DNA from 4 places in the Streptomyces sp. NPDC050617 genome. Region 1 is predicted to be linked to each of the others. Evidence: riboswitches for the same ligand, from Rfam matches in the RefSeq annotation. Region 1 holds a riboswitch; each other region holds the start of a gene.
The links. A riboswitch is a leader RNA that binds a small molecule or an ion and turns the genes downstream of it on or off. The one in region 1 is predicted to bind cobalamin.

Region 2: it holds a riboswitch for cobalamin, as region 1 does, so the genes downstream of both, AB0I49_RS00755 (ABC transporter substrate-binding protein) here and AB0I49_RS30135 (cobalamin biosynthesis protein) in region 1, are expected to answer to the same signal.
Region 3: it holds a riboswitch for cobalamin, as region 1 does, so the genes downstream of both, AB0I49_RS10450 (CoA-acylating methylmalonate-semialdehyde dehydrogenase) here and AB0I49_RS30135 (cobalamin biosynthesis protein) in region 1, are expected to answer to the same signal.
Region 4: it holds a riboswitch for cobalamin, as region 1 does, so the genes downstream of both, AB0I49_RS22230 (prenyltransferase/squalene oxidase repeat-containing protein) here and AB0I49_RS30135 (cobalamin biosynthesis protein) in region 1, are expected to answer to the same signal.

Annotation. Positions count from the first base shown of each region.
Region 1 is NZ_JBFAIS010000028.1:62,917-70,024, reverse strand. Features, by position in the region: gene AB0I49_RS30140 (cobyric acid synthase) at 1-561, opposite strand, end outside; partial or broken gene AB0I49_RS30135 (cobalamin biosynthesis protein) at 1,071-2,006, opposite strand; cobalamin riboswitch at 2,059-2,192, opposite strand; gene AB0I49_RS30130 (hypothetical protein) at 2,446-2,685, opposite strand; gene AB0I49_RS30125 (inorganic phosphate transporter) at 2,722-3,972, opposite strand; gene AB0I49_RS30120 (lysozyme) at 4,143-4,889, opposite strand; gene AB0I49_RS30115 (class II aldolase/adducin family protein) at 5,210-5,863, shown strand; gene AB0I49_RS30110 (hypothetical protein) at 6,060-7,108, shown strand, end outside.
Region 2 is NZ_JBFAIS010000001.1:167,280-174,387, forward strand. Features, by position in the region: gene AB0I49_RS00735 (hypothetical protein) at 401-655, opposite strand; partial or broken gene AB0I49_RS00740 (Lrp/AsnC ligand binding domain-containing protein) at 1,084-1,236, opposite strand; gene AB0I49_RS00745 (RNA polymerase sigma-70 factor) at 1,540-2,493, opposite strand; partial or broken gene AB0I49_RS00750 (carboxymuconolactone decarboxylase family protein) at 2,407-2,846, shown strand; cobalamin riboswitch at 3,198-3,329, shown strand; gene AB0I49_RS00755 (ABC transporter substrate-binding protein) at 3,365-4,363, shown strand; gene AB0I49_RS00760 (iron ABC transporter permease) at 4,390-5,391, shown strand; gene AB0I49_RS00765 (ABC transporter ATP-binding protein) at 5,388-6,185, shown strand; gene AB0I49_RS00770 ((2Fe-2S)-binding protein) at 6,182-6,916, shown strand; gene AB0I49_RS00775 (Rieske 2Fe-2S domain-containing protein) at 7,070-7,108, opposite strand, start outside.
Region 3 is NZ_JBFAIS010000006.1:57,070-64,177, reverse strand. Features, by position in the region: gene AB0I49_RS10465 (carbohydrate kinase family protein) at 1-751, shown strand, start outside; gene AB0I49_RS10460 (phospholipase) at 859-1,848, opposite strand; gene metE (5-methyltetrahydropteroyltriglutamate--homocysteine S-methyltransferase) at 2,053-4,371, opposite strand; cobalamin riboswitch at 4,533-4,751, opposite strand; cobalamin riboswitch at 4,858-5,043, shown strand; gene AB0I49_RS10450 (CoA-acylating methylmalonate-semialdehyde dehydrogenase) at 5,282-6,781, shown strand; gene AB0I49_RS10445 (acyl-CoA dehydrogenase family protein) at 6,787-7,108, shown strand, end outside.
Region 4 is NZ_JBFAIS010000016.1:168,783-175,890, reverse strand. Features, by position in the region: gene AB0I49_RS22245 (ATP-binding cassette domain-containing protein) at 1-1,115, opposite strand, end outside; gene AB0I49_RS22240 (CbiQ family ECF transporter T component) at 1,112-2,293, opposite strand; gene AB0I49_RS22235 (SCO2322 family protein) at 2,377-3,042, opposite strand; gene AB0I49_RS22230 (prenyltransferase/squalene oxidase repeat-containing protein) at 3,039-4,313, opposite strand; cobalamin riboswitch at 4,500-4,645, opposite strand; gene AB0I49_RS22225 (MBL fold metallo-hydrolase) at 4,704-5,747, opposite strand; gene AB0I49_RS22220 (aldehyde dehydrogenase) at 5,904-7,108, shown strand, end outside.

The sequences.
Region 1 (7,108 bases):
GCGGTCGATGTCGCCGACCACGACGACGGGCAGCCGCGCGGCCCGCGCGATGCCCATGTTGACGATGTCGGTGCGCCGCAGGTTGATCTCGGCCGGGCTGCCCGCGCCCTCGCAGATCACCGCGTCATGCGTACGCCGCAGCTCCTCCAGGCAGTCGGTGACGGTGCCGAGCAGCTGCTCCCGCCCGGTGTACCGGGCCTGCTCGCCGTCGCCGAAGTAGCCCTGCGCGCTGAGCTCGCCGACGGGCTTGCCCATCAACACGACCTGGCTGCTGCGGTCGCTGCCGGGCTTGAGGAGCACCGGGTTCATCAGCGCGCTCGGCTCCACGCGCGCCGCCGCGGCCTGCATCGCCTGCGCCCGCCCGATCTCCGCGCCCTCGCGGGTCACGAAGGAGTTCAGCGACATGTTCTGCGCCTTGAACGGCGCGACCTTGACGCCCTTGCGGACCAGCCACCGGCAGATCCCCGCCGTCACCACGCTCTTGCCCGCGTCCGAGGTCGTCCCCGCGACGAGCAGCCCCCCGCCGAGCGGGCCTGCCGGCCCGCGTCCGTCCCCACTCACCGCTGCCTCCTCGCTCCGCGCCCCCACAAACCCGCCACGATCCTGCCCACAACGCCGACCACTGCCACCCCGCCGGCCACTCCCGCACCACCACGAAGCGGAACGGCACCGCGCCCCGGCCTTCCGGTTCCGGCCCGACTGCCGCCGGGGGCGCTCGCCGCGCCTGGACGGCGGGCCACGCCCGTGGCCGCTCCGGCGGCGCCGGCCCCGTCGCCCGGGACAGCGGTCGCCGTCGGGACTCGTCCGTCGGCCGCGCTCGTGCGGCTGCTCGCGCTGCTACGACTGGTCACGCCCATGCGGCTGCTCGCGCCCGTGACGACGCTCGCTGCGTCCGTACGGTCGACCGCTTCGGTCCGTCCGGCTGCGTCCGTACGGTCGACCGCTTCGGTCCGTCCGGCCGCGCCCGTACGGACCAGCGCGTCCGCTGCCTCCGCCACGCCCGCGGCGGCGCTCGCCACGCCCGTAACGACTCCTGCCGCGCTGCCCGCTCGCCGTCCCGCGGCGGTCACGACCGCCGCCCGCCCCGCCACCGCGACGCACAGCGCCAGCAGCGAGACCCGGCGCGAGAGCCGTACCGCCCGTTCGATGTCCGCGACGGCGACCGGGCGCAGCTCCGCGCCGAGTACGGGGCGGTGTTCGACGCGGCCCTGGTAGGCGAGGGTGCCGCCGAGGCGGATGCCGAGGGCGCCGGCGAAGGCGGCTTCGACCGGGCCGGCGTTGGGGCTGGGGTGCTTGCCCGCGTCGCGGCGGGCGACGCGCCAGGCGCCGCGCGGGTCGGGGCCGGCGACGGCGGCGAGCGCGGCGGTCAGCCGAGCGCCCGGCCAGCCGGCGACGTCGTCGAGGCGGGCCGCGGCCCAGCCGAACCGGCGGTGGCGCGGCGACTTGTGCCCGACCATCGCGTCCAGGGTGTTGACCGCGCGGAAGCCGACCAGCCCCGGCACCCCGGCGACCGCGCCCCACACCAGGGCGCCGACCACCGCGTCCGAGGTGTTCTCGGCCACCGACTCCACCACGGCGCGCGCGATCTGCTGCTCGTCCAGTTCGCGGGGGTCCCGCCCGCACAGATGCGGTAGCCGCTCCCGCGCCGCCGCGAGGTCCCCGGCGGCCAGCGCGCCGCCGACCGCCCGCGCCTCACGGCCCAGCGAGGTGCCGCCGAGCACGGCCCAGACGGCGGCGGCGGTCAGCGCCGCCTCGGCCGCGCGCGGCGCGGGGGCGGTGCGTACCGTACGGGCCAGCAGCGCGGCCCCCGCGGCGGCGCCGCCCGCGCACAGCGCGGTGTGCAGCGCCCCGAAGCCGCGGTGATCGCGCCACAGGGCGCGCTCGGCGGCCGCGGCGGCGCGCCCGAAGGCGGCCACCGGGTGGCCGCGGCGGGGGTCGCCCGCGAGGAGGTCGCCGAGGAAGCCGAGGGCGGCGCCGTACGCGAAAGGGGCGTGACCGGCACGCATCCGTATGTCCTCACTCAGGGTCCGCGCCCTGGCTCGACGTGACCGGCGACCAGAGTCTCCTGGCTCCCGGATCCGCGCTTCCCCCGGCCTTCCAGCTCGTGTCGGCGAGCCGTGGCCTGTGAGTGATGGGGGAGCGCTCCCCGGTAACAGTGGCGGGACCGCGCCGGATTCGCACCGGCTTCCTCTGCTGTCGCCGTTTGGCTCCGGAAGTCCACCATGGCCCGGGAACGGCCGTCAACTCACGCTTGACCTGCGACGGGGGAGTGTGCGGAGGCACACAGTGGGGAACGCGGGGCGCACGCGCGAAGGCCCGCCGGGCGGTGTCATCCGGACACTCCCCGGCGGGCCCCAAGGCACTGCCGTCACCGCTCGGCTCAAGCGACTCAGCTCAGGCGAATCCGCTCAAGCGGCTCAGCTCAAGCGGCTCAGCTCAGGCGGTTCAAGCCACGATGAGATAGATGCCGTACGCGACGACCGCCGCGCACGCGGCGAAGCAGGCGTACGCGCCGGTGCGGGCGAGGGCGCCGGGGCCGCCGGTCGCGGCGGCCGCGCCGTCCCCCTGTTCGCGCGGCTTGCGGGACGTGCCGACGATGCCGAGCGTGAACACGCCCACCATGCCGACCGTCACCACGAGGCTGACGCCGAAGACCTGCCCGAGGGCTGCCCAGTCGATGTTCATGGCGTGGGTCCTGATTCCTTAGGTGGCTCGGACGGCTCAGGTGGTCGCCGCGGCGGCCGGGGCGCGGTCGTGGGGCTGGGCGGGCGGTACGTCCGCCGCGGTGAGCGGCCCGGCGGGCGGCGGGGCGACGCTCTGGAGCGCGGCGGTGACCACACCGGCCGGCTCGTCGGCGGTGGCGGCGGGCTCGGGCGCGTTCACATTGGTGTGGTCGACCGGCTTGCGCCGCGACGCCGCCCAGATCGCGCCGCAGGCGGCGAGGGCGAGGACGGCGACCGCGGTGATGCCCCAGTCGCCCTGGTCGGCGAGGAACGCCGCGCCGCCGGAGACGAGGGCGGCGGCCGGGAGCGTCAGGCACCAGGCGACGACCATCCGGCCCGCGGTCGACCAGCGGACGACGCCGCCCTTGCGGCCGAGGCCGGCGCCCATCACCGAGCCGGAGCAGACCTGGGTGGTGGAGAGCGCGAAGCCGAGGTGGGAGGAGGAGAGGATGACGGCCGCCGCGCCGGTCTGGGCGGCGAAGCCCTGCGGCGGCTGGATGTCGGTGATGCCCTTGCCCATGGTGCGGATGATCCGCCAGCCGCCCAGGTAGGTGCCGAGCGCGATGGCGAGGCCGGCCGAGACGATGACCCACAGCGGCGGGTCGGCGTGCGGGGCGACGACGCCGCCGGTGACCAGCGCGAGGGTGATCACGCCCATGGTCTTCTGGGCGTCGTTGGTGCCGTGGGCGAGGGAGACCAGGGCGGCGGAGGCGATCTGGCCCGCGCGGTACCCCTTGGCGGTGTCGCGCTCGTCGCGGTCGCGGGCGAGGCGGTACGTCAGCCGGGTGGCGAGCAGCGCGGCGAGGCCCGCGACGAAGGGGGCGGCCACGGCCGGGATGACGACCTTCATGATGACGGCGTCGCCGTTGACCCCGCCGGTGCCGACGGAGACCAGGGTCGCGCCGATGAGGCCGCCGAAGAGGGCGTGCGAGGAGCTGGAGGGGAGTCCGGCCAGCCAGGTGAGCAGGTTCCAGACGATCGCGCCGACGAGCCCCGCGAAGATCACTTCGGGCCTGATGCCCGCGCTCTCGTCGATGATCCCGCCGGAGATGGTCTTGGCCACCTCGACGGAGAGGAACGCGCCGACGAGGTTCAGCGCCGCGGACATCGCCACCGCGATCCGGGGGCTCAGGGCGCCGGTGGAGATGGTGGTGGCCATGGCGTTGGCCGTGTCGTGGAAGCCGTTCGTAAAGTCGAACACCAAGGCCGTGACGATCACGATCCCGATGAGAAGCGTGATGTGTTCCATTCACCCAGGCAATCAGTTTGGTGAGCAGTGACGCGGCGAACCTAAAGAGCCTTGATGAACGGAAGGTGAACTGGAACGGGCGTGGTGGTGACGCCGACCGGAGTGGCGCGGCGCCCGGAACCGGGGGAGTCGCGCCACGGCGGTGCGGGGTATGGGCGGCGGCCGGCGGATCAACCGGAGGCGAACTGCCGCAGCCCCTTCATCGTGCCGTTGAACACGTCCTGGTCGCCGGGGAGGACGCCGCGGTTCGCGTGCTGCCAGAAGGTCGCGAACGACCAGCCGGCGGGCATCGGCCCCGGCGAGCCGTGCCAGTTCGCCAGCCACAGCGGATGGCTCGCGCCGAAGGCCCCGCTGCCGCCCGTGCAGCTGTTCCACCAGCGGGCGGTCGTGTAGATCACCGGATTGCGGCCCGTACGCCGCCGCACCTCGCCGCTGAAGGACGAGATCCAGCGCACCATCTCCGCGCGGTCCAGCCCGTAGCACTTCCTCCCGCTGTACGGATTCCCCTCGATGTCCAGCGCGGGCGGCAGCGTCCAGCCGTCCGCCCGCCATCCGCCGCCGTGCCGCAGGAAGTACGCGGCCTGCGCGCGGCCCGAGGAGCGGCTGGGCACCCCGAAGTGGTACGCGCCGCGCAGCAGCCCGGCCTGCCGTGAGCCGTTGTACTGCTGCGTGAAGTACGGATTGCGGTAGTTCGTGGCCTCCGTGGCTTTCACGTAGACGAAGCTCGCGCCGTCGGCGCGGACCGCCGGCCAGCTGACGTTCTTCTGGTGCGAGGACACGTCGTGGCCGTGCGGCCGGGTCCAGGCGGCGGCCGGGGTGCTCTCGGCGAGGACGGCGGCCCCGAGAGCGAGCGCGGCGGCGGAGGCGGAGGCGGCGATCAGCCCGCCCCGCCGCCGCGGATGGTTGTCATGGTCCATGATTCCCCCCAGAAGGCGGAGTGCATGACAAATCCCGGCAAGATTAGTAGATGTCATGACCAACACCGTCGATCACCAGCCAATCACAGTAAGTCGCTTATCAGGCTCTATATAACGGCTTCCGGACGCCCGGAGTCCGCGCTTCGGCGCCGCCCGCCGCCGCGCCCCCTTGACGCCATCCCTTTGGAGTCCTCCGGCCGCCCGCGCCCGCGGCCCGCCCCGCCCCGAGCCCTGCCCCGCGCCGCGACGCGCCCGCCGCCCGTACCATCGCGCGACGGAAGCGGACCCGAACGCACCGAATCCAGCGGAGGCGAAGGCTCATGACGGACCGTACGAAGGTGGAACAGACCTGGGCCGCCGTGGTGGCCACCGCCCGCCGGACGGTCGCCGACGGGCTCGTCGTCGGCACCTCGGGCAACGTCTCCGCCCGCGCCGGCGACCTGATCCTCGTCACCCCCAGCGGTGTCCCCTATGACAGGCTCGGTGTTGACGACCCCGTCGCCGTGGACCTCGACGGCCGCCAGGTGCTCGGCGAGCTGACCCCCACCAGCGAGCTCCCCATGCACCTCGCCGTCTACCGCGAGACCCCCGCCGCGGCCGTCGTCCACACCCACGCCGAGCACGCCACCGCCGTCTCCGCGCTCGTCCCCGAGCTGCCGCTGATCCACTACATGGCCGCCGCGCTCGGCGGACCCGTCCGCGTGGCCCCCTACGCCCTCTACGGCAGCCAGGAGTTGGCCGAGAGCGTGCTCGGCGCCCTCCGCGACCGCACCGGCTGCCTCCTCCAGAACCACGGCACCCTCACCTACGGCGACACCCTCGACCAGGCGTACGACCGCACCGCCCAGCTCGACTGGATGTGCCGGGTCTGGCTCACCGCGTCCGCCCTGCCGGGCCGCACCCCGAGCCTGCTGACCGCCGATCAGCTCCAGCAGGTGACGGAGAAGCTGCGCGGCTACGGACAGCGCGGTTGAACCGCACCCGCCGTACGCGCCCGAGCCGGCCGGACCGCCCCGGCCGGTTCGTATCGCCCGCCCCGAACCGGCCCGGACCGGGCCGAAGCGCGGCGGGGGACCGTGGCGGGTTCCGGCCCCGGCGCGGCGGCGCCCGCGTCACCCGGCCGCGCCCGCCCACTGGCAGGCCCGCCCGCGCGCACCCACACTGAGGAGGATGCGCCTGCGTACAGCGGCGGCCGCGGCCGTCACCACCGTGCTCGGTGCCGGGGCCGCCGCCGTGGCGGCCGGACGGTACGCCAGCGATGCTGCCCTCAAACCCGTTCCGGGCCGCCCCCTGCCGGGCGAGCCGCAGCTCACCGTGCACGCCGTCGCGGCCGGCCAGATCACCCTGAGCCGCACCCTCGCCTCGCTGCGCCCCGGCACGTACGGACTCGCCGGACACGGCGTCCACGCCGTCGTCGGCCCCGTCGTCGAGGGCGCCCCGTGCCCCGCCGCCTGCGTCGTCCGCCGCCTCGAACGCGTCGTCCGCGGCAGGCTCGAACCCGGCCTGCGCCTGCGGCTCACCCCCCAGGTGCACATCGGCGACCCGCGCGACGCGCTCGGCCTCGACTACGCGGACGTCGACGTGCCCGGCGAACTCGGCGCCCTGCCCGCCTGGTTCGTGCCCGGCGCGCGGGACATCTGGGTCATCACCGTCCACGGCCTCGGCACCACCCGCGAACACCCCATGGTGGTCATGCCGTTCCTGCACGGCCAGCAGCTGCCCGTGCTGGACCTGGCCTACCGCGGCGACCCCGGCGCGCCCCGCCAGCCCGACGGCATCGGCCGCCTCGGCGACACCGAATGGCGCGACCTGGACGCCGCGATCCGCTTCGCCGTGCGCTACGGCGCGCGCGGCGTCGTCCTGTACGGCTTCTCCACCGGCGCCACCATGGCGCTGCGCGCCGCCACCGGATCGGCGCTGCGCCACCGCGTCAGCGGCGTCGTCCTGGACTCCCCGGTGCTCGACTGGCAGGCCACGCTGCGCGCCACGGCCGCCGCCCGGCACACCCCCGCCGCCCTGCTGCCACTGGCCGTACGGGCCGCCCAAGGCCGTACGGGCCTGCTCGCCGGCGGGCGCCCGGAGGCCGCCGCCGAGGCCGCCGGCCTGGACGTGCCCACCCTGATCGTGCACGGCCCGGACGACGCCCTCGCCCCCTGGGACAGCTCCCGCGAACTGGCCGCCGCGCGACCCGAACTGATCACGCTTCACACCGTTCCGCG
Region 2 (7,108 bases), on a different contig from region 1:
CGAACTCCTCCAGGCAGGCGCGCCGCGTACTCCTCGCGATCTTCGTCGTTCCCCGCGCGCAGGGTGACGTCGAGGAACTCGCGGGGTGACGAGAGCGGCCAGCCCCGCTCCCCGAGCGAGGTGAGGGCTCAGGTGAACTGCTCCGCGGCCGCGACGCCTTCGTGGGGAGCGGCTCCGGCTTGGGCGCCGCCGTAGGAGTCGCGGCGTTCAGGAGCAAGGCCACTGAGGGGGCGACGCGCTGACTACTCCCCGTCGCGCTCAAGCGGGGGCCCGGCCACCCCACGCCGCCGCCACCGCTCGGCGAGGTGCGGAAAGCCGCCTGAGCGGCTTCCGCTGTGGCCCTCACTGCCGGCCGTACGGGATGGTCGGCAGTTCAAGGTCGGTCCCCCAAGGTTCTCTGTCAGTCGTCGAGATCGAACCAGCGGTTGTGGTGGTAGGAGGCTCCGGTCTTGTAGCCGCTGTCGGTCGCGCCGGAGTAGGTGACCCCGTAGGGGCCGCCCACGTTGTAGCTCTCGTGGCCGGCGTGACGACCCTCGTTGTAGTAGCGGCCGTTGTCGGTCCGGCCGCCGCCGTCGTTGGCGGCCGTAGCAGGGCCCGCTGCCAGGAATCCGGCGACGGTCGCCACGGCGAGGGCGGTTGCGATGCGACGCAGCACTGTTCTCTCCTTCTGTGGAAGTGAAGATGCACTGCCAGGCTTCGCACCGGGACACTCAGCGAACCTTCGGTTCACTCTTCGGAGCAATCCAAACCACACCGGAGGGGGACGACACTCGGCATGCCCCTTCGAAGCACGTTTTTCGACGCGCGTTCTCAGCAAGAAGGCATGGAGCGCCCCCCCCGCGTCCCAGGCGACACGGCACACCCGGCGGGTACGGGCCGTGGCAGGGAGCCGACTGTGATGACCTGGTACCCCGGCATTGCCGATGGCGGGCGGCTCGATCGTTGACCGGAGGTACCGGCTCGCCGCCGTGATGGTGCGGTTCGTGGACAAGTACAGGCATTGGGGCAGCCTCGATGGGCCGTAAGGGCGCCATGCAGGCCGATGCGACCGATCTTGCCGCTCTGGCGGTGAGGAGGCCATCGTCGTGACCGTGCGGTTCGGGGGGTGGGCTGGAGTGAGTAGACGATGCTGGTCGTGACGTGGCCGAGTTCGGCGATTCGGCCCGTTGTTGTTTGGAGATGGCGCATGGAACGGGCGAGGGACTTGAGCACGAAACAGTCTTCACCTGTGATGTGGGGTCCACCTGCCCACCGCCGACATCCTGACCCGAGCCGCGAGCCTGCTCTACCCGGAGGTCCCGGTCATCACCTACTGCTGGAGCGGCCCTTCCCGGCGGTGCTGTACGCCTTCGCCCCGGCCCCGGCTCCGCGCCGTGCGGCCTCGGCAACGAGGGAGGCCGCCTTCCACGGCCGCGCCCGCCCCCCCGCCGACTCGGCCCGGCGGCCCCGGCCCCAGACAACCCTCTGGCCCCGCCCCTGCCCTGACAGCCACCGGCACTGGCCGCCCCCCCCCACGAGGCACTCTCCGCATTCAGGTTCTCAACGGCGCAGGGCGGTCTCCCGCTCCAGACGTGAGAGCTTCTCGGGATTGCGCACGGCGTAGAGCCCGGTGACGAGGCCGTCGTCGATGCGCATCGCCATGACGGTGTCGATCTCGCCGTCCCGCCGGATGATCAGTGCCGGGTCGCCGTTGACCTGTGCCGGTTGCAGGGACATGGCGGCGGCGATCTTGCCCAGTACGTGAGCCACCTGGCCGGCTCCCACGACGGGCGCCAGTGCGGCCCGTACGGCTCCGCCGCCGTCGGTCAGCAGGACGACGTCCGGCGCGAGGACGTCGAGCAGGTGCCGCAAGTCGCCCGTTTCGACTGCCTGCTGGAACGCCTCGACGGTGCGGCGGGTCCCGGCAGCGGAGGCAGCGGAGGTACCGGAGGCGGCCCTGCGCGGTCGGCGGGCGGCGACGCGGGTGCGTGCCCGGTGGGCGATCTGGCGGACCGCGGCCGGGTTCTTGTCGACGGCCTCGGCGATGTCGTCGTACCCGAGGCCGAACACCTCGCGCAGCACGAACACCGCCCGCTCGGTCGGGGCGAGCGTCTCCAGTACCAGCAGCATCGCCATCGAGACGCTGTCGGCCAGCTCGACGTCCTCGGCCACGTCGGGCGCGGTCAGCAGCGGTTCGGGCAGCCAGGGGCCGACGTAGGACTCCTTGCGTCGGCTGAGCGTGCGCAGTTGGCTCAGCGCTTGCCGGGTGGCGATCCTGACCAGGTACGCACGTTGGTCCCGCACGGTGTCGTGGTCGACGCCCGCCCACCGCAGCCAGGTTTCCTGGAGGACGTCCTCGGCGTCGGCGGCCGAGCCGAGCATCTCGTAGGCGACGGTGAACAGCAGGTTGCGGTGGGCGACGAACGCCTGGGTGGCGCTGTCCGTGCGGTCGCCGCGAGTGACCGGCTCGGATGTGTCCCTTGTCCGGCCGCTCGTAGTCGGGAACTGGTACAGCTCCGGGTCGGCCAGCTCAACGGCTGCGGCTTCTGTGTCGACGCCCACGCCAAGGAGGCCGCGGGGCCGCCGGGGAGACCGCGCTCCGGCTGGGCCTGGTGGCCGCCTGGCGGCACAGCACCATGTTCACCGAGGCCGAGCAGGCCGCGCTGGCGCTCACCGAGGAAGGCACCCGGCTCGGCGACCACGGCGTGTGCGACGAGACCTGGGCCGCGGTGCGCAAGCACTACGACGATGACCAGGTCGGGGCACTGGTCTGCCTGGTCTCCCTGATGAACGCGGCCACCCGGATGAACGTGATCGTGCACAACCCGGGGGGTTCGTACGAGCCCGGTATGTTCGCCAGCACGTAGGCCCGAGCCCGGCACGTAGGCCCGGTGCCAGCACGTAGGCCCGAAGCCAGAACGTAGGCCCGAGGCCAGAACGTAGCCCCGGAGCCGGCACGTAGACCCGCGGTCAGCACGTAGGCCCGCAGCGTCGAGGTCGAGACGATGACGCGCCCGGCTCCGCCTGCGGACGTCCGGAGTGCCCGCAGCGCGCCGTACCACCCCTCACTCGACCCCCGCGGATCGACCAGAACTCCAGCACCTTCGTGCTGTATTCGGTGCCGTATCCGGTGGCGTCTGCGGACCCGCATAGAGCGCTTCCGGGGTGCGGGCCGCCCGGCGGGCGCGGCTGCGGGCCCCGATCCGCCGTCTGGCACACTGTGCTCACTCAACCGAGGCGGCCAGGGCCAGGAAGTCGGTGCGAATCCGGCGCGGTCCCGCCACTGTGACCGGTCGGCCCCTCGTGGGCGCGGCCGGAAGCCAGATACTGTCTGGCCGCCTTTCCGTACCGACCGGGGACGAGGATCCCTCGGAAAGGCATGTACATGCTCCGCATAGGCGCGGCCTCGCGCACGCTTCTGACGTCTCTGCTGCTGCTTCCGCTCGCCGCGTGTGGCACGTCCGGTTCATCCGGTGCGGACAAGAGCGACGACAAGGCGGGCGGCGCGTCCGCCGGCTTTCCGTACACGGTCACCAACTGCGGAGTGAAGACCACGTTCACGCAGGCGCCGAAGCGAGCCGTCGCGCTCAACCAGCACACCACCGAGATCCTGCTCGCCCTGGGCCTGCAGGACCGCATGGCGGGCACCGCCTACCTCGACGACAAGATCAGCCCCGAATACCGGAAGGCGTACGACTCGGTGAAGGTGCTCGCCGAGAAGTACCCGTCGAAGGAGACCCTGCTCGGCGCGAATCCGGACTTCGTGTACGGCGGCTACGCCAGCGCCTTCGACAAGGGCGAGGGCCGCGATCGCGCCGGATTCCAGAAGTCCGGGATCAACACCCGCCTGAACATCGAGAGCTGCGCCAAGGGGCCGATCGACGTCGATGACCTCAAGACCGAGGTCACGCAGGTATCGCGGATCTTCAACGTCCCCGAGCGCGGCAAGAAGCTCATCGCGCGGGAACAGAAGGGCCTCGACTCCGTCGCCGCACGCCTCAAGGGCGTCGAGCCGGTCTCCGTGTTCGTGTACGACTCCGGTGACTCCAGCGCGTTCACCGCGGGCGGTCAGGGGCTCGGCAACGACATCATCCGCCGCGCGGGCGGCCGCAACGTCTTCGCGGACGTCGAAAAGTCCTTCGCCGACGTCTCCTGGGAACGCGTCATCGCCCGCAAGCCCGACGTCGTCGTGATCTACGACTACGGCGGCACCAGCGTCGCCGCGAAGAAGGAGCGGCTGCTGAACGACCCGGCGCTCAAGAACGTACCGGCGATCAAGAACAAGCGGTTCGCGGTGCTGCCGCTGTCCTCGGCCGTGCTCGGGGTGCGTGCCGCCGACGCCGTCGACGGCCTCGCCGCGCAGCTGCACCCCGGCGCGAAGTGAGCGGCGCCCGCACCCGGTGCTTTCCGTTGCTCGTCGCCGCGCTGGTCCTGGCGGTGGGGGCGGCGGCTGTCGCCGGACTCGCCATCGGGGCCGTGGGGATCCCGCCGGGGGAGGTGCTGCGCATCCTGGTCTCCGGTGAGCGCGGCGGCGCGTTCGCGTCCATCGTGTGGGACGTGCGAATGCCGCGCGTCATCCTCGCCATCGTGGTCGGCGCGGGGCTCGCCGTCGCCGGGACCGTGCTGCAGGCCGTGGTCCGCAACCCGCTCGCCGACCCGTACCTGCTCGGCGCCTCATCGGGCGCCTCCTCCGGCGCGGTCCTCGTCATCGTGCTCGGCGTCGGAGCGGGCACCGCGAGCACCGTCGCGCTGCCGGTGGCCGCGTTCATCGGCTCCATGGGCGCCCTCGTCGTCGTGTACGCGCTCGCGCGGCGCGGCGGCACCATGACGGCCGGGCGACTCGTGCTCGCCGGGGTCGCCGTGCAGTACATCCTGGCCGCGTTCACCAGTCTCGTCCTTGTCCTCTCGGCGCAGGCTGAGCACGCGCGGGCCATCATGTTCTGGACGCTGGGCGGTCTCGGCGCCGCCCGTTGGAACCAACTCCCGCTACCAGCCGTCGTGTTGATGCTCGGCACGGTGCTGCTCGTCGCGCTCGCCCGCCCGCTCGACCTGCTGCTCGCGGGCGAGGAGGGGGCCCAGGTTCTCGGCCTGGACACCAACCGCTTCCGGGCCGCCGTCTTCGTCCTCACCTCGCTCGTCATCGGCGTCCTCGTCGCGTTCAGCGGCGCGATCGGCTTCGTCGGCCTGATGGTGCCCCACGCCGCCCGCATGATCACCGGCGCGGGACACCGCAGACTGCTGCTCGTCGCCGCGCTCGGCGGCGCCGTGTTCCTGCTCCTGGCCGACCTGGGGGCCCGCACCGTCGCCGCACCACAGGAGATCCCTGTCGGCGTCGTCACCGCGCTCACCGGAGGCCCCTACTTCCTGTGGCTGCTGCGCCGCCACGCCCGGCCGGAAGGAGTCACGGCATGAACCAGCCGCCACCGGCCGCCCTCACGGTCACCGGCCTCGGCTACGCAGCCCCCGACGGCACCACGCTCGTCCGCGACGTCGACCTCGACGCCGCGCCCGGCGAGACGGTCGGCCTGGTCGGCCCCAACGGCAGCGGCAAGACCACCCTCCTGCGCTGCGTCTACGGCACCCTGCGCCCCGCCGCCGGCACCGTCCGCGTCGACGGCGCCGACTCCACCGCCCTCTCCGTCAAGGAGCGCGCCCGCCGCATCGCCGTCGTCCCGCAGGACGCCCCCGGCACCTTCGGCCTCACCGTCGCCGAGGTCGTCGCCATGGGCCGCAGCCCGCACAAACGGTTCTGGGAGCAGGACACCAAGGACGACGCCCGCCGCGTCACCGACGCCCTCACCCGCGTCGGCTCCGCCGACCTCGCCCACCGCCCCTACGAACAGCTCTCCGGCGGCGAACGCCAACGCGCCCTGGTGGCACGGGCGTTGGTGCAGGAACCCGGCCTCCTCGCCCTGGACGAGCCCACCAACCACCTCGACATCCGCCACCAGTTGGAACTCCTCACCCTGCTGCGCGCCCTGCCCGCCACCAAGCTGGTCGTCCTGCACGACCTCAACCTCGCCGCCTCCTACTGCGACCGCCTCCACGTCCTGGACGGGGGAAGCGTCGTCGCCTCCGGGCGGCCCGCCGATGTCCTCACCGAAGACCTCCTGGAGAAGGTCTACGGCGTACGCGCCCACATCGGCGCCCATCCGACGACCGGCGTCCCGCACATCGTCTACATCCCGCCGGAGGAGCCGAGTTGAGCAGCGGAGCACCCCGGAGATCGCGCTGGCACATCGAAGCGGGCCCGCCGCCCGCCGCGCAGGCGGCGGACTGGCTCGCCGCCGACCGCCTCCTGAACCCCACGAGCCCCGAACTGGGCCGTCTCCTCGCCTACGAACACAAGGCCGCCGGCCACCGCTCCGCACACGCCGCCGCCCTCACCGTCATGGCCGTCTACGCCGGCCACGTCACTGCGGCGGCCCTGCTGCACTGGGCCCTGCACGACGAGGTTCTCGACCTGTCCGCCCCCAACGTCCTCGTCACCGCGGACGGCCACGGCATCACGGGCGTACGCGCACGGCAACCCCACACCCTCCCTCAAGTGGGCGCCACCGTCCGCCAGTTGCACGACGTCGTCCTCGATCGGCACCTGCTGCCCTTCGCCGACGCCCTGCACCGACGCACCCGTGCGGGCCTCCGCCAGCTCAGAGGCGGCATCGCCCACGGCTGCGCCACCGCCCTGTGCGCGTCGAACGCGGACCCGGACCTCCTGGAACGGCGCTGGAACCTGTTCGCCGAGAACGCGCCGGGCGGCCTGGCCGCCCTCGGCCGCGTCGCCCGCGTGCGGCGCGCCGGCAACGGCGCCACCCGACTCGTGTACCTGCGCCGCACCTGCTGCCTGTACTACACCAGCGCCGAAGCCGTGCGCTGCGCAAGCTGCTGCCTCACCAGCGAGGAGGAGCGGCTGAAGAGGTACGCGGCCCGCGGGTAGGCCCGCGGCCTGCCCCGGCCGATCGTTCCGTGCGTGACGTGCGTGACGTGCGTTACGTGCGTTCCGGAAGCCGAGTACGCCGTCGCCGACAGCCGGGGCGGGAGCGCGGCCGGGGAGCGGGGCTGCCGGGACTTTCCTCGTGGCGGGTTCCGGTCAGAATGGGTCGTTCACGTTGCCCCACAGACGGACCGG
Region 3 (7,108 bases), on a different contig from region 1:
GGCGGCCGCGGCGGCGCGGATGGGCGCCGACTCCCGGTTCGCCGGGGTCGTCGGGCCCGACGCGCTGAGCACCGCCTTCCTGGACGGCCTCGGCGCCGAGGGCGTGGACGTGGCGTGGACCTCCCGCGGGGGCCGCCTCACCACCGCCGTCATCCTCGTCACCCCGGACGGCGAGCGCTCCGTCATCAGCGAGGACGACGAACTCACCGGACGCCACGTGGCGGAAGTGGTGCGGCGGTGCGCCGAGGCCGGCGGCGGGTGGCTCTACCTCGACGGCTACCGCTTCCCCTGGGCGGCGGCCCTCCTGGACGGCGCGACGGGCGTCCGCACGGTCGTCGACCTGGACGGCTGCGAGAGCGCCGAGGCGGCGCGGGCCGCCCTGTCGGCGGCGGAACACGCGATCATCGGACGCGCGCAGGCCGAACGGCTCCTCGGCCCGGACCTCGGCGCGGTCGCCGTGTCGAACGGCACGCATCTCCTGGTCACCGACGGCGCCCGCGGCTGGCGGCTGCACACGCCGGACGGCGGCACGCGGGACGGAGCCGCCATCGAGGTGCGGGTCCGCGACGCCACCGGGGCGGGCGACTGCTTCGTCGGCTGCTACCTCGCCGAACTGGACCGCGGCGCGGAACCGGCCGCCGCCGCGGCCTTCGCCTCCGTCGCCGCGGGCCTGTCCTGCACGGGCCCCGGCGCCAGGGAGAGCCAGCCGGACCGGGAGGCCGTCACGGCGTACCTCGCGCGCGGCGCGTAGACCCGCGCACCGGTCCGGAGGGGTGAAGGTCCGGAGCGGTGAAGGGCCGGAGCGGTGCGCTCCGGCCCGGTGACGCTCATGGCATACGCGGTCAGTGGAACATGCGGTCAATGGAACATGCGGTCACCGCTGTCGGCCATGCGGTGGGTGCCGCTGTGCCGGCCGACCCAGTCGCGGATGAGGCCGATGGAGTTGGCGCACTGCCAGCTGTTGTCGTAGTCGCGCACTCCGGTGAAGGCGCCGTAGCCCGCGATGATGCCGTCCACCCGCGCGTCGCCCAGCAGTTTGTCGACGTACCACGGGTCGTTGTAGGTGGTCGTCCAGGACAGCGTCGCCGCGAGCTGCCCGGCGGCGCGGTCCGCGGCGCCCTTCTTCAGCTCCGCGCACGTGTTCCAGGTGGCCTCCGTGCAGTTGCCGAAGCCGTTGGTGATGTCGGTGTCGCCGTAGTCCATCACCCGGCGGCCCTTCGGGAAACCGGAACCGGACTGGTTGAAGGCGGCCGTGACCTTGTCGCGGGACCCGGTTGTCGTGATGCCCTCCAGCGGGCCGAGCCTGCCCTCCAGGCTCTTCCAGCCCCGGCCGCCGACGTCCGGGGTGCTGCCGCCGTGGTACTCGTAGAAGCCGTAGAGCACCTGGATGCCGGCGGCCGTCAGCCGCTGCGCCTTGTCGCGCAGCCCGGCGACGCTGCACGTGCGGTTCGGCTGCTCCCCGCAGTAGTTCGGGTCCTTGATGTCCAGCCAGACCAGCGACAGCCGGCGCCCCGCCTTGGCGTGCGAGAGGATGCGGTCGACCATGCTGTCGAAGGTGGGGCCGTACCGGTTGTCGCCGGCCGAGGAGCAGTCGTGCCACGCGCGCCATTCGTTCGGATTCCACCAGGCGCAGGTGTCGATCTCGATGGCGTTGGCGCCGTGGGCGATCGCGGCGTCCACGCCGCCCAGGGTGTCGACCCGGTGCGCGATGGCGTAGATCGCCTGCCGTTGGTCGGCCGCCGACGCCGGGCCCGTGCCGAGCGCGGTCGCGCCGACGAGCGCGCACAGCGCCGCCAACAGCGCCAGTACTCTCCGGGGGCGGGCGGCGTGTCGAAGGTGAGTGTTCAAGAAGGCACTCCTTCAAGCTGCTGAGACGTGACGGCGACGAGCCGTCCATCGATCGCGAGAATATAGCGCCTGAAGTGGTAAGAGTGATCGATCCTCGGTCCGTTTTAACGGACAAATGGCCATTTTCCGGCGCGAGTTGTGCCAGGGCCGCGCCCGTCACCAGTGCGCCGGGGCACTGGTGACGGGCGCGGACGCGTCACCGCGTCAGGACTCGGGAAGCTCCGCCCGTACCGTGCGGGCGGCGGCGACCAGGTTCTCCAGCGAGGCGCGCGTCTCGGGCCAGCCGCGGGTCTTCAGGCCGCAGTCGGGGTTGACCCACAGGCGCTGGGCGGGGATGGCCTTCAGCCCCTTGCGCAGCAGGGCGGCAGCCTCCTCGACGGAGGGGACGCGCGGGGAGTGGATGTCGTAGACGCCGGGGCCGGCCTCGCGCGGGTAGCCGTGCGCGGCCAGTTCGCGGGCGACCTGCATATGGGAGCGGGCCGCCTCCAGGCTGATGACGTCGGCGTCGAGGTCGTCGATGGCCTGCACGATGTCGCCGAACTCGGCGTAGCACATGTGCGTATGGATCTGCGTGGCCGGGCGCACGCCGCCGGTGGTGAGGCGGAAGGACTCGGTGGCCCAGGCCAGATAGCCGGGGCGGTCGGCGGCGCGCAGCGGGAGCGTCTCGCGCAGCGCCGGCTCGTCGACCTGGATGACCGACGTGCCCGCCGCCTCCAGGTCCTCGACCTCGTCGCGCAGGGCGAGCGCCACCTGCCGGGCGGTGTCGCCGAGCGGCTGGTCGTCGCGGACGAAGGACCACGCGAGCATCGTCACCGGGCCCGTGAGCATGCCCTTGACGGGCCGGTCGGTGAGCGAGTTCGCGTACGAGGTCCAGCGCACCGTCATCGGCTCCGGGCGCGAGATGTCGCCCGCGAGGACCGGCGGGCGCACATAGCGGGTGCCGTACGACTGCACCCAGCCGTGCTGGGTGGCGAGGTAGCCGGTCAGCTGCTCGGCGAAGTACTGCACCATGTCGTTGCGTTCGGGCTCGCCGTGCACCAGGACGTCGATGCCCGCCCGCTCCTGGAAGGCGAGGACCTCGCGGATCTCGTTCCGGATGCGCTCCTCGTAACCGGCGGTGTCGAGGCGGCCCGCGCGCAGATCGGCGCGGGCGGCGCGCAACTCGCCGGTCTGCGGGAACGATCCGATCGTGGTGGTCGGCAGCAGCGGCAGCCCGAGGCGGGCGCGCTGGGCGGCGGCGCGCCGCTCGTACGGGGCCGAGCGGCGGCCGTCCGCGTCGGTGACGGCGGCGGCGCGGGCCCGCACCGCCGGATCCCGCGTGATCGGGGAGTTGGCGCGGGACGCCAGGTCGGCCCGGTTGGCGGCGATCTCGGTGGCGATCGTGTCCGTGCCGCGCGCGAGGCCGCGGGCGAGCGTGACGATCTCCGCCGTCTTCTGCCGGGCGAAGGACAGCCAGCGCAGGATCTGCGGGTCGATGTCGCGCTCGGCCGCCGCGTCGATCGGCACGTGCAGGAGCGAGCAGGAGGCGGCCACGTCCACGCGGTCGGCGAGGCCGAGCAGGGTGGCGAGGGTGGACAGGGACTTCTCGAAGTCGTTGATCCAGATGTTGCGGCCGTTGACGACGCCCGCGACCAGGCGCTTGCCGGGCAGCCCGCCGACGGCGGCGAGGTCGTCCAGGTTGGCGGCGGCGGCCTCGGTGAGGTCGAGCGCGAGGCCGTCCACCGGGGCCTTGGCGAGGACGGGCAGCGCGTCGCCGAGCCGGTCGAAGTAGGAGGCGACGAGGAGCTTCGGCCGTTCGGCGAGGGCGCCCAGGTCGCGGTAGGCGCGGGCGGCGGCGTTCAGTTCGGCCGGGGTGCGGTCCTGGACGAGGGCGGGCTCGTCCAGCTGCACCCACTCGGCACCCGCCGCGCGCAGGTCGGCGAGGATCTCCGCGTACACGGGGAGCAGCCGGTCGAGGAGGGTGAGCGGTTCGAAGCCGGCGGCGACGCCGGGGGCGGGCTTGGCCAGCAGGAGATACGTGACGGGGCCGACGAGGACGGGGCGCGGGGTGTGGCCGAGGGCGCGGGCCTCCGTCAGCTCGGCGGCCTGCTTGGCGGAGTCGGCGGCGAAGACCGTGTCCGGACCCAGCTCCGGCACCAGGTAGTGGTAGTTGGTGTCGAACCACTTGGTCATCTCAAGGGGCGCCACGTCCTGGTTGCCGCGCGCCATGGCGAAGTAGCCGTCGAGCGGGTCGGCGTCGACGGCGGCGCGGTGCCGGGCGGGGACGGCGCCGACCATGACGCTGGTGTCCAGGACGTGGTCGTAGTACGAGAAGTCGCCGGTCGGCACCTCGTGGACGCCGGCGTCGGCCAACTGCCGCCAGTTCGCGCGGCGCAGGTCCGCGGCGGTCTCCCGGAGCGCGTCGGCGGTGACGCGGCCCTTCCAGTAGCCCTCGACGGCCTTCTTCAGTTCGCGGTTCGCGCCCTGGCGGGGATAGCCGTACACGGTGGCCCGTGCTGCCGCGGCTGCGGACTTCGCTGTCACGGAAATCTCCTTCGCGAGATGACTCCTTGAGAATCCCGGCGGCGGGACGCGGACGCGAAGGGTGACGGACCGGGCGGGCGTACGCGCGTCAGCGGCGCGGTGTCCCGCCTGATACGCACGCCGACCCGCCCACGAGGTCACCGGGATTTCCGTACGCGATCGGTCGCGTACGGGCAACGGGCAGGTCTTCGGACTCGCGGGCACATCTGCCGGGGCAGATTCCTACTGGCCGTCGCTTCCCGGACCCGTGGCCGGATCCAGTGCGTATGACGGCGGTCGTTCCCGCTCACCGCTGCGGGGCAGTCCCGGATTCCCACCGGGTTCCCTCTTGCGACGCGCCTGCCTGGCGGGCAGGGCGAACCAGCTGCAAGGGTCAGCCTAGAGGTCAGGGGGTTGTCCGGGCACCGCTGTTCACATCCCGGAAGGTGATGTGGGACACGGGGCGCGTCGGGAGCCGGCCGTCGGAGGGGGTGGACTTACTAGGACGTCCAACTATATCTTCGGGGCACAAGGTCCGCGGTGCAGGGAAGCCGGTGCGAATCCGACACGGTCCCGCCACTGTGACCGGGGAGTGCGCCGCCATCCACACGTCACTGGCGAGGTCTGCCGGGAAGACGGGCGGCGCGCGGGGATCCGGGAGTCAGGATACCGGCCGCGGGATGTTCCGTGTTGTCCACGAGGATGGAGCAGACACGCATGGCACCGGTCCGTACCCACGACCCTGGTGATCCGGCGGAGCGCACCCGACCCACCCCGCGCTCGTAGACCCTCGCGCCCCGGCGGCCCCGACGTCCGTCCGGCGGCCCGATGCTCACTGTCCCGCGGCCCGCGGCGGCGGCGCACCCACCCGTGCGCCCGCCGCCCGCCCGCCGCGCCGTCCCCGGATCTCCCCTGACGAGAGCAGGCACCCATGGTCCGCGAACTCACGCACTTCATCGGCGGCGAGCACACCGCCGGCACGTCCGGCCTCCACGGCGACGTGTACGACCCCAACACCGGTACGGTCCAGGCCCGCGTCCCCCTCGCGGGCCGCGCCGACACCGAGACGGCCATCGCCGACGCGGTCACCGCGCAGCAGGAGTGGGGCGAGTGGAACCCGCAGCGCCGCGCCCGCGTCCTGCTGCGCTTCCTCCAGCTCGTCGAGGGCGAGCGCGACTCCCTGGCCCGGCTGCTGTCGGCCGAGCACGGCAAGACCGTGGCCGACGCGCACGGCGACATCCAGCGCGGCCTGGAGGTCGTCGAGTTCGCCGCCGGCATTCCGCATCTCCTCAAGGGCGAGTTCACGGACAACGCCGGCACCGGCATCGACGTCCACTCGCTGCGCGCCCCGATCGGCGTGACCGCCGGCATCACCCCCTTCAACTTCCCCGCGATGATCCCCCTGTGGAAGGCCGCGCCCGCCCTGGCCTGCGGAAACGCGTTCATCCTCAAGCCCTCCGAGCGCGACCCGTCCGTACCGCTGCGGCTGGCCGAACTGTTCCTGGAGGCGGGCCTGCCGCCCGGCGTCCTGAACGTCGTCAACGGCGGCAAGGAAGCCGTCGACACCCTCCTGGAGGACCCGCGGGTCGGCGCGCTCGGCTTCGTCGGCTCCACCCCGGTCGCCGCGCACATCTACGCCACCGCCGCCGCCCACGGCAAGCGCGCCCAGTGCTTCGGCGGCGCCAAGAACCACATGATCGTGATGCCGGACGCCGACCTCGACCAGGCCGTCGACGCGCTCATCGGCGCCGGATACGGATCCGCGGGCGAGCGGTGCATGGCGATCTCGGTGGCCGTGCCCGTCGGCGAGGAGACGGCCGACCGGCTGGTCGCGGCCCTCAAGGAACGTGTCGGCACGCTGCGCATCGGCCGCAGCGACGACCCGGAGGCCGACTTCGGGCCGCTGGTGAGCCGCGACGCGCTCGACCGGGTCCGCCGCTATGTCGACATCGGCGTGAACGAGGGCGCCGAACTCGTCGCCGACGGCCGCGGCTTCACCCTCCCCGGCCACGAGAACGGGTTCTTCGCGGGCGCGTCCCTCTTCGACCGGGTCACCCCGCGGATGCGGATCTACCGCGAGGAGATCTTCGGCCCCGTCCTGTGCGTCGTACGCGCCGCCGACTACGAGGAAGCCCTCCGCCTGCCCAGCGAGCACCCGTACGGCAACGGCGTCTCCCTCTTCACCAGGGACGGCGACACCGCCCGCGACTTCAGCCGCCGCGTGGACACCGGCATGATCGGCGTCAACGTGCCCATCCCGGTCCCCGTCGCCTACCACACCTTCGGCGGCTGGAAGCGGTCCGGCTTCGGCGACCTCAACCAGCACGGCCCCGACGCCATCCGCTTCTACACCCGCACCAAGACCGTCACCTCGCGCTGGCCCTCGGGCGCCAAGGAAGGCGCGAGCTTCACCCTCCCCACCATGGGATGAGCGCCATGACCGCGACCCTGCTCACCGAAGACCAACAGGCCCTCGTCGAAGCCACCCTGGACTTCGCCGAAGACCACCTGGCGCCCCGCGCCGTCCAGTGGGACCAGGACAAGCACTTCCCCCTCGACGTGCTGCGCAAGGCGGCCGGACTCGGGCTCGGCGGCGTGTACGTACGCGAGGACGCGGGCGGCAGCGGCCTGACCCGGGCCGACGGCGTCCTCGTCCTCGAAGCCCTCGCCTCCGGCTGCCCGTCCATCGCGGGCTACGTCTCCATCCACAACATGGTCGCCTGGATGATCGACCGCTACGGCGACGCGGAGCAGCGCG
Region 4 (7,108 bases), on a different contig from region 1:
GCGGCGCCGCCCGCCGGTTCGTGCATGCCGACGAGGGTGCGCAGCAGCGTGGACTTGCCCGCGCCGTTGCGGCCCATCAGCGCGACGGCCTCGCCCGCCCGTACGGTCAGTTCGACGCCGCTGAGCGCTTCGACGCGGCCGCGGCGCACCGAGAGCCCGGCGACGGCGGCGGGCGGCGCGTCGGCCGTCTTCTCCTCGACCGCCTTGCGGAACAGGCGCGGGCGGCGCGCCGCCCCATCGTCACTGGCCCGGCGGCCCGCGGCGCCGGCCGGGGGCGCGGGCGGGGTGAGGCCGGACAGCCGCTCGCGCAGCGGCCCGGCCTTGCGGCGGGCGTCCCGTACGGACAGCGGCAGCGGCGACCAGTCCGCGAGGCGGCCGAGGTCGACCACGGGCGGGCGGACCGGCGAGCGCGCCATGACCGCGGCCGGGTCGCCGACGACGGGCGGTGCGCCGGGGGAGGGGAGCAGGATCACCTGGTCCGCGTACTGCACGACCCGCTCCAGCCGGTGCTCGGCCAGCAGGATCGTGGTGCCGAGGTCGTGGACGAGCCGCTGGAGGACCGCGAGGACCTCCTCGGCGGCGGCCGGGTCGAGCGCGGACGTCGGCTCGTCGAGCACGAGCACCTTGGGGTGGGTGGTGAGCACCGAGCCGATGGCGACGCGCTGCTGCTGGCCGCCGGAGAGGGTGGTGATGGGCCGGTCGCGCAGCTCGGCGAGGCCGAGCAGGTCGAGGGTCTCCTCGACGCGGCGGCGCATCACGTCGGGGGCCAGGCCCAGCGACTCCATGCCGTAGGCCAGCTCGTCCTCGACGGTGTCGGTGACGAAGTGGGAGAGCGGGTCCTGGCCGACGGTGCCGACGGCGTCGGCGAGCTCGCGCGGCTTGTGGGTGCGGGTGTCGCGGCCCGCGACGGTGACGCGGCCGTGCAGGGTGCCGCCGGTGAAGTGCGGTACGAGGCCGCTCACCGCGCCCAGCATGGTCGATTTGCCGACTCCGGACGGCCCGACCAGCAGCGCCAGCTCCCCCTCGGGCACGGCCAGGTCCACGCCCTGGATCGCGGGCGCGGTCGCGTTGTCGTACGTGACCGACACCTGCTCGAAGCGGATCGCTGCGCTCACTGTCCGGCCTCCTTCGGGTACGGGCCGGGCTCGCCGCCCGGGGGGTGCGGAGCGGACGGTGCGCCGCGCCGGCCGGGCGGTCGCGTACCGCGGACCGGCGCCGGAGCGGCGACGGCGGGCAGCAGCCCCAGCAGCACAGAGGCCGCGGGCCACAGCGGCAGGCCGGGCGCGGTCAGCGGCACGGCCGGGGGGTGCAGCGGCTGCGCGGCGTACGAACCGGCCCAGATCATCAGGCCCGCCACGGCGATGCCCGAACCCGACACCAGCCAGGCCCGCGCGCCCCACCGGTCGGGGCGGTAGCGGCTGCGCACCGAGCGCCGCCCGCCCAGCCACAGGCCGCCCATCGCGGCGACGAGCCCGGCCAGCAGCACCGGCAGCCCGTATCCGGCGCCCTCCTCGGCGAGCAGCCCGTACGTACCGGCGCACACGCCGAGCAGCCCGCCCAGCGTCAGGCAGGTGGTGGTGTGCCGCACGGCGGGCGGGACCTGGGCGGTACGGCCGTAGCCGCGCGCGTCCATCGCCGCCGCCAGGGCCACCGAGCGCTCCAGCGCGCCCTCCAGCACCGGCAGCCCGACCTGGAGCAGCGCCTTCGCGCCGCGGTCGGGGCGGCCGCGCAGCCGGCGGGCGGCGCGCAGTCGCGCCACGTCGGCGACGAGGTTCGGCGCGAACGTCATGGCGACGACGATCGCGACGCCCGCCTCGTACAGCGCGCCCGGCAGGGACTTCAGCAGCCGCGCCGGGTTCGCCAGCGCGTTCGCCGCGCCGACGCAGATCAGGAGGGTCGCGAGCTTGAGCCCGTCGTACAGCGCGAACACCAGCCCCTCCGCCGTCACCCGGCCGCCGATCCGCACCCCGCGCGCCCAGTCGGGCAGCGGCACCTCGGGCAGGGTGACGATCGTGTGCGTACCGGGGATCGGGGACCCCAGCACGACGGCGAACACCAGCCGGATGCCCAGCACCAGCAGCCCCAGCTTGAGGAACGCCCCGTACGACCGCGCCCACGGCGCGTCCGTGCGCCGCGCCGCCACCACATACCCCGCGACGCCGACCAGCAGGCACAGCAGCAGCGGATTGGTCGTACGGGAGGCGGCCGTGGCGAGCCCGAGCGCCCACAGCCACCAGGCGCCGGGGTGCAGGGCGCCGCTCCGGGAGGCCAGCGGGGCACGGGCGCGGCCCATGGCCTCGGTCGCCGCACGGCCGCGCGGCGACCGCACCTCGTGCTCGTCCGCCCGCGTCCTGCGCTCCGGCCGTTTCATCCGCTTCATCCGCGGCGGCGGCGCGCCTGCCACCAGGCGGCGGCCCCGAGGGCGACGACGGCGGCGGCGCCGCCGATCAGCCCGGCGGACGGGCCGCCTCCGCCGTCGTCCTTCTTCGCGGCGCCGGTCGTCTCGGCCGGCGCCGGGGTCTTCTTCCCGCCGTCGGCCACCTGCTCGCCGCACCCCGACTTCGGGTAGCCGTCGATGGCGCACAGCAGCGCCGCCGAGTTGTAGCGCAGCGGCTTCGCGACCGCCGCCAGCGCCTCGCTTGCGCTGGCGTCCCTGCCGACGCGCGCGCAGGCTGTACGGGCCTGGGGCGGCGTCCCGCCGTCGGGCGCGTCGGCGGCGGTGCCGAAGTCCACGACGAGGGCGACGCGCTTGCTGCCGCCCTTGGCGGGGGTGTCCGCGCAGATCGCGCCGAAGTCCGCCGCCCGGCGCGGCTTCGCGGCCTGCGAGGAGTCCTGGCTGACGGCGAACCGGAAGCCGAGCGTGTCGCCGTCGTCGGGCCGCGCCACCGAGGGGCCCTGCGTGGCGTACGTCCACCCCTGGCCGGAGCTCTCCCAGAACGACCAGTAGCGGTAGCCGTCCGCGTGCGCGGGCGCGGCGCCCAGGACGGCGAGCGCCCCGGCGAGCAGCGCCGTGCCCGACGCCCGGCGCAGGCGGCCCGTCACAGCTTCGGGTTCTTCTTGCGGCCGCTGAGCAGGAAGCCGACGCCGATGCCCGCCACCAGGCAGACGCCCACGAACCACCAGAGGCCGAACCCGCCCTCGTCCTTCTTCTCGTCCTTCGCGTCCTTCTTCGACGCGTCCGCCGCCGCCTCCGGCTTCGGGCCGGTCGCGTTCAGCTGCTGTACGAGGTCGCCGCCGACGGTGCGCGGGTCCGTACCGGACGCCTTGGCCGCCAGGATCAGCTTCGCGAGCTTGCCGGGGTCGCCCTTGGCCCAGGCGGCGGCGCCGTTCTTGTCGTCGCGCAGCCACCCCATGGCCTTGCCGGCGGCGTCGGTGTGGCCGCCCGCCGCGAGCGCGGCGACCGCGTCGGCGGTGGCCCCGAAGTCGGGCTTGTCGGACTTGGGGTCCATGGCGGAGGTCAGGTGCTGACCGCTGCCGCTGAGCTTCGCCGCCAGATACGCGGACCCGGCGTCGGCCGCGGCGGCGGCGTTCTCCGCCTTGGCCTTGTCCTTGTCGCCGTCGCCCTTCGCGCAGTCGAGCGGCTTCGGGGCCTTGTCCCCGCCGCTCGGGTGCTCGACCAGATACCCCTTGCCCGTCGCGGCCAGCGTCGCCGCCGCGCTCGCGAGGTCGTTGGCGAGCAGCTGCCCCTTCTGCGGCAGATAGGCGAAGGCCCCGCGCTCGCCCTCCTTGGCGTCGCAGCCGAGCTGGAAGGAGAGCAGCGCGTCGTACGGGGTCTTGCCGCCCTTGGCCGTGGCCTTCGCCGGGTCCTGGCCGGCCGCCGCGTACGCGCCGACGGCCGTCGCGGTGGAGTTGGCGTTGCTGGGGTTGCCGGGCTGCGCGCCCCAGCCGCCGTCCTCGTTCTGCGTGGACTTGAGCCAGTCGAGCCCCTTCTTCACCTGGGCGCCGCGCCCGCCGACCGTGGCGAGCCCCTGCACGGCGGCGGCCGTGGCGTCGGTGAACTCGCCCTTCTTCGCGTCGCAGGGCGTGCCGGTGTCGGCGCGGTACCCGGCGAAGCCGCCGTCCGCGCACTGCTGCCCGGCCAGCCAGTCCACGGCCGACTTGGCGGGCGTGACGCCCACCGAATCCTGCGCGAGGAAGGCCAGGGACTGCCGGAACACGCCGTCGAACTGCGGGTTCGTCGTCCCGTACAGCCCCGGCGCCGCCGGGGGCGGCGAATCGGCGGAGGCGGCGGGGGCCGCGGCCGCGCTCAGCAGGGCGGCGGCGGCCAGAGCCGCGGCGCCGCGGCGCGCGTGGACGGCGGGGGAGGGGGCCATGGGGTCGGTGCCTCTCGGTGAAGGTCGCAACGGTGGGTGCTGCACAGCGGTGGGTGGTACACAGCCGTGCACGGCCGCCCACCCGCGCGCTGTCGTCGGACCGCGCGGTGGCACCGGGCTCAGCTCCGTATACCTCGACGGTGCCGGTCGCCGGGCGCCGCCGCCAGGCGGACGCGTCCGGCTCCGGGAGCCTGTTCGCCCCATCGCGGGTGCTCCGGCTCGTACGGCCGTACGCGCGGGGCTACGGCCGCACTCACGGTTGCGGGTCAGCGCCGGAGTCGCACCGGCTTTCCCCGTGGCGAGGCGGGATGAAGTTGTGCAGAACACTCTAACGGGCGGGTCCCGCCCGTTCCGCTGACGGGCGGGCCGGGGCCTCCTGGCGTACGTGCCTCATACCGCCCGGTACGTGACGGGCCCGCTCCCCGGCACCGCCTCCGCGTGGCCGAGCTTCACGAGCCGCCGCAGGTGGGCCTCCGCCTCGGAGACGGCGATGTTGCGGGAGGTGTAGGGGATGTCGGCCCAGGGGCGGTTCCACTCCATGGCCGCGGCGAGCTGCCAGGGCGTCCTGGGGGCGGCGAGCAGTTCGCGCAGGCCGGCGAGGCGGGAGCGGTGGTGGTCGAGGAGTTCGCGCACGCGGCCGGGGGCGTCGGCGAAGGGGTGCTGATGGGCGGGGAGCACCTCGGCGGGGGCGAGGGCGGCGACGCGTTCGAGGGAGGCGAGGTAGTCGCCGAGCGGGTCGATGGAGGTGGCCTCCTCGGCTTCCGGGTCCTCGTACAGGCCGATGTGCGGCGTGATGCCCGGCAGCAGGTGGTCGCCGGAGAAGAGCCGGCCGTGGCCGGGCCGCCCGGCGGGGTGGGCCTCTTCGAGGTGGAGGCAGACGTGGCCGGGCGTGTGGCCGGGGGTCCAGACGGCGCGGAGCCGGCGGCCGGGGAGGTCGAGGAGTTCGCCCGGCTCGATGGCCCGGTCGGGCAGCGCGGCCCGCTGCCCGGGGAGGGGGCGGGCGCGCCCTTCGGCGAGCGCGGCCGTCAGCGGGGCGAGGTGGTCGTCGGGCGCGCCCGCGGCGGCGAGCTTGTCGACGAGGTAGCCGAGCCAGCGCGCGGGCTCCGCCTCGCGCGTGCGCCGCACCACGTCCGCGTCGGCGGCGTGCATGGCGATCCACGCCCCCGACTCCTCGCGGACCCGCCCGGAGAGGCCGTGGTGGTCGGGGTGGTGGTGGGTGATGAGCACGCCGCGCAGTTCGGAGGCGGCCGTGCCGCACTCCGCGAGCCCGGTGGCGAGCGCGTCCCAGGAGTCGGGGTCGTCCCATCCGGTGTCGATGAGGACGGGGCCGTCGTCGGTGTCGAGGAGGTATATGAGGGTGTGCCCGAGGGGGTTGTCCGGTATGGGGACGGGGATGGACCAGACCCCGCCGCCGTGGTCCGTGACGCGTGCCATGCCGGGTCCCCTCTCACCGTGGTCCGCCGCGTCCCGCGTCGGATCCATTGCCCACTATAACTAGAACTGGTATCAGTTCTGATGCAGCGTCAGAACGGTTGCCGGCACCGGCGGCCGTACGGGCAGGGGCCAAGCCAACCCGCGGGAGGCTCACACATGAGCGACCTCATCGAGCACGGACAGCTCTTCATCGGCGGCGAGTTGACCGATCCGGCAGGCCGGGACGTCATCGAGGTCGTCTCGCCGCACACGGAGCAGGTCATCGGCAGGGTGCCGCACGCCACGCGCGCGGACGTCGACAAGGCGGTCGCCGCCGCCCGCGCCTCCTTCGACTCCGGGGTCTGGGCGAACCGCACCCTGGACGAGCGCATCGAGGTCGTCACCCGCATCAAGGACGCCGTCGCCGCGCGCCACGAGGAGATCGCCCGGCTCATCTCGGCCCAGAACGGCTCCCCGTCCTCCTGGAGCGTCCTCGCGCAGGCGCTCGGCGCGATGATGGTCTGGGACTGCGCGATCACCGTCGCGCGCGACTTCCCGTACGAGGAGCGGCGGGCCGGAGTGCTCGGGCCGCTGCTGGTGCGGCGCGAGCCGGTCGGCGTGGTGGCGGCCGTGGTGCCGTGGAACGTGCCGCAGTTCGTGGCCGCCGCGAAGCTCGCGCCCGCGCTGCTCGCCGGCTGCTCGGTGGTGCTCAAGCCGTCGCCGGAGACGCCGCTGGACGCGTACGTGCTGGCCGAGATCGCCGCCGAGGCGGGGCTGCCGCGCGGGGTGCTGTCGGTCCTGCCTGCCGGCCGGGAGGTCAGCGAGTACCTGGTCGGCCACCCCGGCGTCGACAAGGTCTCCTTCACCGGGTCCGTCGAGGCCGGGCGGCGCGTCATGGAGGTGGCCGCCCGCAACCTGACCCGCGTCACCCTCGAACTCGGCGGCAAGTCGGCCGCCGTCATCCTGCCCGACGCCGATCTGGACGCGGCCGTCGCCGGGATCGTGCCGAGCGCCTGGATGAACAACGGGCAGGCGTGCGTGGCCCAGACCCGCGTGCTCGCGCCCCGCGCCCGCTACGACGAGATCGCGGAGCGGCTCGCCGCCGCCGCGGGCGCGCTCGTGGTGGGCGACCCGATGGACGCCGCCACCGAGGTCGGCCCGCTCGTCGCGCGCCGGCAGCGGCAGCGGTCGCTGGACTACATCGCCATCGGGCAGCAGGAGGGCGCCAAGCTCCTCACCGGGGGCGGGCGGCCGGCAGACCAGGAGACGGGCTGGTACGTGGAGCCGACGCTCTTCGGCGACGTCGCCAACTCCATGCGGATCGCCCGCGAGGAGATCTTCGGGCCGGTCGTCTGCCTGCTGCCGTACGAGGGGGAGGAGGA